DNA from 3 places in the Pseudomonas sp. MWU12-2319 genome. Region 1 is predicted to be linked to each of the others. Evidence: predicted binding sites of a transcription regulator. Region 1 holds the regulator's gene; each other region holds the start of a gene.
What was found. Region 1 encodes sigma-54, which starts transcription at its own class of promoters, with help from an activator protein. Its sites were predicted from a motif close to ANTGGCATNNANNTTGCTNT; they were not measured.
Positions count from the first base shown of each region.

Region 1 (3,205 bases):
CTGGCAGCAGGCCGGCCGGCAGGTTGTCGATGCAGTAGTAACCGTTGTCCTCGAGGACATCGAGGGCGGTACTTTTACCCGAGCCGGAGCGGCCGCTGACGATGATCAAGCGCATGGTCAGTGACCGCTCTGCTCGTCCAGGACTACCTGGTACAGGGCCTGGTTGGAGGTTGCCGCACGCAGTTTGTCGCGTACGTCCTTGCGGTCGAGCATGCTGGCAATCTGCCGAAGCAGTTCCAGGTGGGCATCGGTGGCGGCTTCCGGGACCAGCAGGACGAACAGCAGGTCAACCGGCGCGCCGTCGATGGCGTCGAAATCGATAGGGGCGTCCAGGTGCATCAGGGCGCTGATGGGCGCCACGCAACCCTTCAGGCGGCAGTGCGGGATGGCAATGCCATTGCCGAAACCGGTCGAGCCGAGTTTCTCCCGGGCGATCAGGCTGTCGAAGACATCCTGCATGGCCAGGTAAGGAACTTCGTGGCTGATCAGGTTGGCAATTTGCTCGAGGGCTTTCTTTTTACTGCCGCCCGGCACGTTCACCAAAGAACGGCCGGGGGTCAGGATGCTTTCAAGTCGGATCATGGATGGGTATCAGCGACCTGTACCTTGGAGCAGGTGCAGGTTCTTTTCCTTATGCTTTTTCAGTTGTCGGTCCAACTTGTCGGTGAGCAGGTCGATCGCCGCATACATGTCGTCATGCTCGGCGTTGGCGACCACTTCACCGCCGTGGATATGCAAGGTGGCTTCGATTTTCTGCTTCAGTTTTTCGACGGCCATGGTCACCTGTACGTTGGTGATCTTGTCGAAATGACGCTCCAGTCGGTCGAGTTTCTCGCCGATGTAAGCACGCAGGGGTTCGGTCACTTCCAGCTGGTGTCCACTGATATTGACTTGCATACAGCTTCTCCTTCGTTGCCAGTGCATAAAGCGGTAGGCGATTGCCCACCACTGGAACGCTGTAACGGGGCCCGTCCACTACATCAGTCGCTTCCGTTCGCTAGAGGGGGCTATCCCCAGGGACTCACGGTATTTGGCGACAGTACGACGGGCCACCTGAATGCCTTGTGCCTCCAGTAAACCAGCGATCTTGCTGTCACTCAACGGCTTTTTCTGATTTTCCGCTGCAACCAGTTTCTTGATGATCGCGCGGATCGCCGTGGACGAGCATTCGCCGCCTTCGGAGGTGCTGACGTGGCTGGAGAAAAAGTATTTCAGTTCATAGATACCGCGGGGGGTATGCATGAATTTTTGCGTGGTCACCCGGGAAATCGTCGACTCGTGCATGCCCACCGCTTCGGCGATGTCATGCAGGACCAGCGGCTTCATCGCCTCGTCACCGTATTCCAGGAAGCCGCGCTGGTGCTCGACGATCTGGGTGGCGACCTTCATCAGGGTTTCGTTGCGGCTCTGCAGGCTCTTGATGAACCAGCGGGCTTCCTGCAACTGGTTGCGCATGAAGGTGTTGTCGGCGCTGGTGTCGGCGCGGCGGACAAAACCGGCGTACTGCGGATTGACCCGCAGGCGCGGCACCGATTCCTGGTTCAGTTCCACCAGCCAGCGCTCGTTGTCCTTGCGCACGATCACGTCGGGGACGACGTATTCGGCTTCGCTGGACTCGATTTGCGAGCCCGGGCGCGGATTGAGGCTCTGGACCAACTCGATGACCTGGCGCAGCTCGTCTTCCTTGAGCTTCATGCGCCGCATCAGTTGGCTGTAGTCGCGGCTGCCGAGCAGGTCGATGTAGTCGCTGACCAGGCGCTGGGCTTCGGCCAGCCAGGGCGTGCGCGCTGGCAGCTGACGCAATTGCAGCAGCAGGCATTCGCCGAGGTTGCGCGCGCCGATGCCGGCCGGTTCGAATTGCTGGATGCGATGCAGTACCGCTTCGATCTCGTCCAGCTCGATATCCAGCTCCGGGTCGAAGGCGTCGAGGATTTCCTCGAGGGTTTCGTCCAGGTAGCCCTGATTGTTGATGCAGTCGATCAGGGTCACGGCGATCAGCCGATCGGTGTCGGACATCGGCGCCAGGTTCAGTTGCCAGAGCAGATGGCTCTGCAGGCTCTCGCCGGCCGAGGTACGGGTGGTGAAGTCCCACTCGTCGTCATCGTTGCTTGGCAGGCTGCTGGCGCTGGTCTGGTAGACATCTTCCCAGGCGGTGTCGACGGGCAGTTCGTTGGGAATGCGCTCGTTCCAGTCGCCTTCCTCGAGGTTGTCCACCGTCGGGGCGGTTTCCTGCTGGAAGGAGGGTTCCTGGATTTCAGTGTTGGGTTTGTGCTCGGCGTTGTCGGCCAACGGGTCGGTATTGTCGAAGTCGTCGCCTTCTTCCTGGCGTTCGAGCATCGGATTGGACTCCAGGGCCTCCTGGATTTCCTGCTGAAGGTCCAGGGTCGACAATTGGAGCAGGCGGATGGCCTGTTGCAGCTGCGGTGTCATCGTCAGCTGCTGGCCCATTCTCAGGACTAGCGATGGTTTCATGGCAGGGGCTTAACACCTTATTCGCCGGCGCGCATGCGCCATCCACTCTACAGGGCGCCGGGGCGCCAAACATAAGCAAATTATATGCCTGAAACCCGAGCCTTTGCCTAGAGCGCTGTAGCAATAAAAATCTTGTGGTTTTTATTGAACAGGGAGCGCTCTGGCGGTTGATCCGTTACCTCGATGTTTACAGGCGGAACTCATGGCCCAGGTAGACTTCCTTGACCAGTTCGTTGGCCAGGATAGTGGCCGAATCGCCTTCGGCGATCAGCTGTCCATCATTGACGATATAGGCCGTTTCGCAGATGTCCAGGGTCTCGCGGACGTTGTGGTCGGTGATCAGTACGCCGATGCCCTTGGCCTTGAGGTGATGGATGATCTGTTTGATATCGCCAACGGAAATCGGATCGACCCCGGCGAAGGGCTCGTCGAGCAGGATGAATTTCGGCGCGGTGGCCAGGGCGCGGGCGATTTCCACCCGGCGCCGTTCACCACCGGACAGGCTCATGCCGAGGTTGTCGCGAATGTGGCTGATGTGGAATTCCTGCAACAGGCTTTCCAGCTCCTTGCGGCGGCTGTTCTTGTCGAGCTCCTTGCGGGTCTCGAGGATCGCCATGATGTTGTCCGCCACCGACAGCTTGCGGAAAATCGACGCTTCCTGGGGCAGATAGCCGATCCCGGCGCGCGCGCGGCCGTGCATCGGCTGGTGGCTGACATCCTGGTCGTCGATCAG
Region 1 covers NZ_JALJES010000011.1:133,268-136,472, forward strand. Annotated here, with positions in the region: gene rapZ (RNase adapter RapZ) at 1-115, opposite strand, end outside; gene ptsN (PTS IIA-like nitrogen regulatory protein PtsN) at 118-582, opposite strand; gene raiA (ribosome-associated translation inhibitor RaiA) at 592-897, opposite strand; gene M5C01_RS19000 (RNA polymerase factor sigma-54) at 976-2,472, opposite strand; gene lptB (LPS export ABC transporter ATP-binding protein) at 2,660-3,205, opposite strand, start outside.

Region 2 (3,205 bases), on a different contig from region 1:
CCCTTGGCCATCTCGATGCGCTTGCGTTCGGCGATCTGCTGGTCGCGGGCCTGCAACTGCGCGCGCAGATGCTGGTCGCTTTCGAAGCGGGCCATGGCCACGTCCATGATCGGCTGCAGGCGCTGGGACTGGATGCCTTCGACGATATAGGCGCTGACCCCGGCCTTGATCGCCTGGCGCATCACGGCGGGGTCGTGTTCGTCGGTAAACATGACGATCGGTCGCGGTTGATCGCGGCTCAGCAGCACCACCTGTTCGAGCACGTCACGGCTGGGGGAGTCGGTGTCGATCAGCAGCACATCCGGGCGCACCGCCTCGACCCGCGCGGGCAGGTCGATGGTCAGGCCGGATTCGTCGACCACCTCGAAACCGGCTTCGCTCAAGGCCGTGCGCAGGCGCCCGAGCTTTTTCGAGGTGTCGTTGATCAGCAGGATTTTCAGCATGACGGCCAGCTCCTGTCAGTGATCATTGAGGGCATGCAGGGCAAAACCACGGGCGTAGGCCTCTGGGTCGGAACCGTCCCAGACCTGGCCGTCGAGCAGTCGGCTGCTGCGCATCGGGGTGCCGGGCATGGGAATGTCCAGGGCGTTCGCGGCGCGGCGGTAGAGGTCGAGTTGCTGGACCTGGCTGGCCACGCCCAGGTAATCCGGCGCCTCGCGCAGCAGGCCCCAGCGGCGGAACTGGGTCATGAACCACATGCCGTCGGAGAGGTACGGGTAGTTGGCCGCGCCACGGTCATGGAAGGTCAGGGCATGGGGATCTTGCCAGTGCCGGCCGAGGCCGTCGTCGTAGCGACCGAGCAGACGTGGCTCGATGCTCGCCAGGGGCGCGTCGAGGTAGTCGCTGCCGCTGAGCAATTGCGCGGTGCTGCGCAGGTTTTCCTGGCTCTCTTCGATAAAACGGCTGGCTTCCAGGATCGCCATCACCAGGGCTTGCGCGGTGTTGGGGTATTCCTCGACGAAGGCGCGGGTACAGGCCAGGACCTTTTCCGGATGGTCCGGCCAGATCGCCTGGCTGGTGGTCAGGGTAAAGCCCTGGCCCTGCTCGATGGCATGGGCGGCCCAGGGTTCGCCGACACAGAAGCCGTCGATGCGTCCGGCTTGCAGGTGTTCGAGCATTTGCGGTGGCGGTACCACCACACTGTTGACGTCTTCCAGCGGGTGGATGCCCTGGCTGGCCAGCCAGTAATACAACCACATGGCGTGGGTGCCGGTGGGGTAGGTCTGGGCGAAGGTCAGTTTGGCCTGGCCGTTGCGGGCACGCTGTTGCAGGGCCTGGGCGCTGGTGACGCCGGCGTTCTTGAGCGGTTGCGAGAGGTTGATGCTCTGGCCGTTCTGGTTCAGGCCCATCAGCACCGCCATGTCGGTGGCCGGTGTGCCGCTGATGCCCAGTTGGATGGCGTAGATCATGCCGTACAGGCCATGGGCGGCATCCAGTTCGCCGCTGACCAGCTTGTTGCTCAGGCCGGCCCAGGAGTTCTGGCGCTGCAGATTCAGCGTCAGGCCATAGGGTTGGGCGAAGCCCTGGGTGGCCGCGACCACCAGGGAGGCGCTGTCGCTCAAGGGCATATAGCCGAGGTTGAGCACGTTCTTTTCCGGGGCATCGCTGCCCGCTACCCAGGCCAATGGTGACCTTGCCAAATCGTTGTGCATGCGGTGATTCCTGAAGCTGTGGGGCTGACGCCTGTCACAAGGCGGAGCAATAGTTATGCCGATAGCCGTCGGTCAAGGCCGAACACGCTCCCCTGTAGGAGCATGGCTTGCCAGCGAAAGGGCCCGCGAGACCGCCAGAAGCTTCGCGGGCAAGCCCGGCTCCTACAGTTTTGCGGTGTATTGAATATTCCGCTCACTCAATAGACATCACGCAGATAGCGTCGATCCTTGCTCATGGCACTGACATACAGTCCCGCCGCACCAGCGCTCATCCGGCCGTGGACCTGGACGATTTTCTTCAGCGCGGCATCGACATCCTTGGCCATGCGGCTGGCATCGCCACAGACATAGACGCTGGCCCCTTGCTCCAGCCAGCTCCAGAGCTGCGCGCCGGCTTCGAGCATGCGCTGCTGCACGTAGATCTTTTCAGTCTGGTCACGGGAGAAGGCGGTGTCCAGGCGGCTCAGGTGACCGCTGCGCAGCCAGGCCTCCAGTTCCTCGCGGTAGTAGAAGTCGCTGGCGGCGCGTTGTTCGCCGAAAAACAGCCAGTTCCTGCCCTCGGCGCCCTGGGCCTGGCGTTCCTGCAGGAAGGCGCGAAACGGCGCGATGCCGGTGCCGGGGCCGATCATGATCATCGGCGTGCGCGGATCTTGCGGGACCCGGAAGTGCGTGGTGCGCTGGATAAACAAGCGCACGCCGGTGCTGGTGGCGCGGTCGGCGAGAAAGCTCGAACAGACCCCGCCACGGATCTGTTCGCGATGCCGGTAGCGCACGGTGGAAACCGTCAGGTGCACTTGCGCCGGGGTGACTTTCGCACTGGAGGAGATCGAATACAGCCGTGGCTGCAAGGGCTTGAGCAGGCTGAGCAACTGGCTGGCGCCGAGGCTGATGGGGAATTCGTGCAGCAGGTCCAGTAGTTGCCGGCCCCAGAGCCAATCCTTGAGCCGGGCCTGGTTGGCTTCCTCCTGCAATTCGTCCAGCCAGGGACTGGGGCAGAGCCCGCAGACCCGGCGCAAAATCTCCGGGGTGATCCGGGTGATATCCAGGTGATCGAGCAGGGCTTCGCGCAACGCCATTGGCGCCTTGTCCTTGAGCGTGACCCCGCTGTTGCCGTCCAGTTGCAGGATATCCAGCAGCTTGTCGACCGACTCCGGACAATTGCTCGGCCAGACGCCGAGGGCATCGCCGGCCTGGTAGGGAAAGTCCTGGTCGCCGAGGTCGAACACCAGATGGCGGGTTTCCTTTTCCGCGCCGGGGGCATTGAGCACCTGGTTGTGCAGGAGGCGGGCGTGCAAGGGGTGATGGCGGCTGTAGGGGCTGGCGATGTCGGTCAGGGCGGGTTGTGTGACAGCGTTGGCGACTATGGTCGGGGGCGCGGACGGGCCGCTGAGCGCCGTGCACAGGGTTGTGAGCCAGGGTTCGACGGCTTGCTGGGCATCCTGCTCGCACTCCAGGCGCGGCAGCAGGCGTTCGGCGCCGAGTTCGCTCAGGCGCTCGTCGAGCTTGCGGCCGAAGCCGCAAAACTGGTCGTAGTTGGTGTCGCCCAGGGCCAG
Region 2 covers NZ_JALJES010000001.1:419,938-423,142, reverse strand. Annotated here, with positions in the region: gene M5C01_RS01695 (ANTAR domain-containing protein) at 1-443, opposite strand, end outside; gene M5C01_RS01690 (CmpA/NrtA family ABC transporter substrate-binding protein) at 459-1,652, opposite strand; gene M5C01_RS01685 (sulfite reductase subunit alpha) at 1,850-3,205, opposite strand, start outside.
Region 2: M5C01_RS01690 (CmpA/NrtA family ABC transporter substrate-binding protein) is a predicted target of sigma-54. The motif match lies at 1,696-1,715, and genes of this name have one in related genera.

Region 3 (3,205 bases), on a different contig from region 1:
GCCTCGCCCTCCTTGAGTTCCTGCACCAGTTTCCAGGTGTAGGGCGCGAGGTCGTAGCGATAGTTGGAAGTCACGCCATTGCGCCCGAGAGTCTCTTCGAGCCCGTCGATGGCCGCCCAGTCGAGTTTCAGGCCGGGGCAGACGATCAACTGTTCGTAGCCGACCCGGCTCTGGTCGGTGAGCACCACTTCGTGGCCGTGGGGGCCGAAGGCGCTGACCGCCGCCTTGATCCAGCGCACGCCACGGGGAATCAGTGACGCCATGGGCCGGGCGGTCGACTCGGGACGAAACACCCCGGCGCCTACCAGGGTCCAGCCGGGTTGGTAATAATGGGTGTCGGCCGGGTCGATGATCGCGATATCCAGGTCCGGCGCCCGGGCCAGCAGGCTGGCGGCCACGGCGATACCGGCCGCGCCGGCGCCGACGATCAGGATCTGGTGATGGGAAACGGCAGTCGAAGACATGGTGTCGGGTCCTGGTTCAGAGGGCATTGAGCGGGATCTTCAGGTAGCGCACGCCGTTGGCTTCCGGCTCGGGCAGGTGGCCGCTGCGCATGTTGACCTGCACCGCCGGCAGCATCAGCACCGGCATATCGAGGGTGGCGTCGCGGGCCTCGCGCATGCTGACGAAACTGTCTTCGTCGATGCCCTCATGGATATGGATATTGTCCGCGCGCTGTTCGGCGACGGTGGTCATGTAGCGCAGCTCGCGACCGCCCGGCAGGTAGTCGTGGCACATGAACAGCCGGGTCTGGGGTGGCAGCGCCAGCAGTTGGCGGATCGAGCGATAGAGGGTGCGTGCGTCGGCGCCGGGGAAGTCGCAGCGGGCGGTGCCGTAGTCGGGCATGAACAGGGTGTCGCCGACAAAGGCGACCCGTTCGTCGCCGGACTCGATCAGGTAGCTCATGCAGGCCGGGGTATGTCCTGGCGTGTGCAGGGCGCGGGCCTTCAGGGTACCTATGCTGAATTCGGCATTGTCCCCCAGCAGCACGTCGAACTGGCTGCCGTCGCGCTGGAAGTCGCTGCCGGCATTGAAAAGCTCGCCGAATACCTGCTGGACCACGGTGATATGGCTGCCGATGGCGACCTTGGCGCCGAGTTGTTCCTTCAGGTAGGCCGCCGCCGAGAGGTGGTCGGCGTGGACGTGGGTTTCCAGGATCCATTCCACCCGGGCGTCCAGTTCGTGGATCCTGGCGACCAGGCGATCGGCTGATGCCGTGCGGGTGCGCCCGGACTTGGGGTCGTAGTCGAGCACGCTGTCGATCAGTGCGCAGCAGCGGGTACTGGTGTCCAGCACCAGGTAGCTGATGGTCCAGGTATCGGGATCGAAAAAGGCTTCTACGGCTAGCTTGTCGCCAAAGGTCATTGCGTACTCCTGGTGTCATCGGCGGGGATGGGGTTCACACGGTCCTGTAGGAGCAGGGCTTGCCCGCGAAGCTTTTAGCGTTCTCAGGGGCCCCTTCGCGGCGGTGCGGCGATCCGACAAGCCCTGCTCCTACAGGTTAGGCGGTGTGTTCAATGTCCCGGTCCTGTCTGACAAAGAGTTCAATAAGCATGCCAAGCTGAGTTTTTTATTTTCTGCTGTGTTTGCTGATTTATATCAACCTATTCGCCGACGTTTTCTGATTTAGAGGTATTTGGCAGATAAATTGGCAGTCATTCTGGCAGTTGATGGCAGCTAATGGCAGAAAGCATTGGCATGGATTAAGCTCCTGCCTCCACCCGGGAGTTGCCATGACCATCCTTGCCACCGATCTTGCCCGAGCCGATATGCGGGCCCTGGTGTCCTATCTGGAACACGACCTCCAGCCGACCATCGTCCTCGACACCGACTACAACATCGTCGCCGCCAACACCGCCTACCAGCGTCAGTTCGGGGTAGAGGGGCGTCCCCATGTCGGCGCGAAATGCTTTCGGGTCTCCCATCAGTTCGCGGTGCCCTGCGACCAGGCCGGCGAGCATTGCCCCATGCGCAAGGCCCATGAAAGCCGCTTGCCCGAGCGGGTCCTGCATATTCACCACACGCCCCGTGGCCCCGAGCATGTCGACGTGGAACTGCGGCCGTTGCTGGACGCGCAGGGCGAAGTGGTGGGTTATGTCGAACGCTTGAATACCGTCACCGTGGCCTCGGCCCAGCCGCAGCATCAGGGCCTGGTGGGTCGCTCGGCACCGTTCAAGGAGGCCTTGAGTGCCTTGCAACGGGCGGCGCCGTCGCCGATTCCGGTGTTGCTGCAAGGCGAGTCCGGTACCGGCAAGGAACTCTTTGCCCGCGCCCTCCACGAGGGCAGTCCACGGGCCGGCGGGCCGCTGGTGGTGGTCGACTGCACCGGCCTGACCGAAACCCTGTTGGAGAGCGAGCTCTTCGGTTACGAAAAGGGCGCCTTCACCGGCGCCGTGCAGCGCAAGATCGGCCTGGCCGAGGCGGCCCATGGCGGCACGCTGTTTCTCGACGAGATCGGTGAGGTGCCGTTGGCGATGCAGGTCAAGTTGCTGCGCCTGATCGAGTCCGGCAGCTTTCGCCCGGTGGGCAGCCTGCGTACCGTGCACTCGGACTTCCGCCTGGTCTGCGCGACCCACAAGCCGCTCAAGGATATGGTCGCGGCCGGGAGTTTTCGCCAGGACCTGTTCTACCGTATCAGCGCCTTTCCGATTCGCCTGCCGGCCTTGCGCGAGCGCGGCGACGACCTGCCGTTGCTGATCGACAGCCTGTTGCAACGCCTGGCGCCGACGGCGGTGCCGCGTATCGACCCGCCGGCGATGAAGGCCCTGGGGCTGCATGACTGGCCGGGCAATATCCGCGAACTGCGCAATGTGCTGGAGCGGGCCCGGCTGTTTACCGACGATGGGGTGATCCGGCTGGCCGATCTGCCCGCCGAACTGAGGCGTGAAACCGCGTCGGCGGCACCCCAGCGACGGCGTGGGCGCAACGAGTTGGAGCAATTGGCCCACGCCCTGGCGATGTTCGATGGCTCGCGCAGCGAACTGGCGAAAACCCTGGGGATGAGCGAACGCACCTTGTATCGGCGCTTGCAGGCGCTGGAAGGGAAGGCCTGAGGTGCGGAAGCCGTCACTCCTGCACCGACGTCGTTCAATCGTTCGTCAGCAATGCATTGGCGAAGAGCGCCGGGTCGGCATTGCCCCCTGACAACACCACCACCGCGCAGCGACCTTCCAGCACGATGCGCCCGGCCAGCAATGCCGCCAGG
Region 3 covers NZ_JALJES010000001.1:105,971-109,175, reverse strand. Annotated here, with positions in the region: gene M5C01_RS00420 (FAD/NAD(P)-binding oxidoreductase) at 1-464, opposite strand, end outside; gene M5C01_RS00415 (MBL fold metallo-hydrolase) at 481-1,365, opposite strand; gene M5C01_RS00410 (sigma 54-interacting transcriptional regulator) at 1,734-3,053, shown strand; gene M5C01_RS00405 (threonine/serine dehydratase) at 3,088-3,205, opposite strand, start outside.
Region 3: M5C01_RS00410 (sigma 54-interacting transcriptional regulator) is a predicted target of sigma-54. The motif match lies at 1,693-1,712, and genes of this name have one in related genera.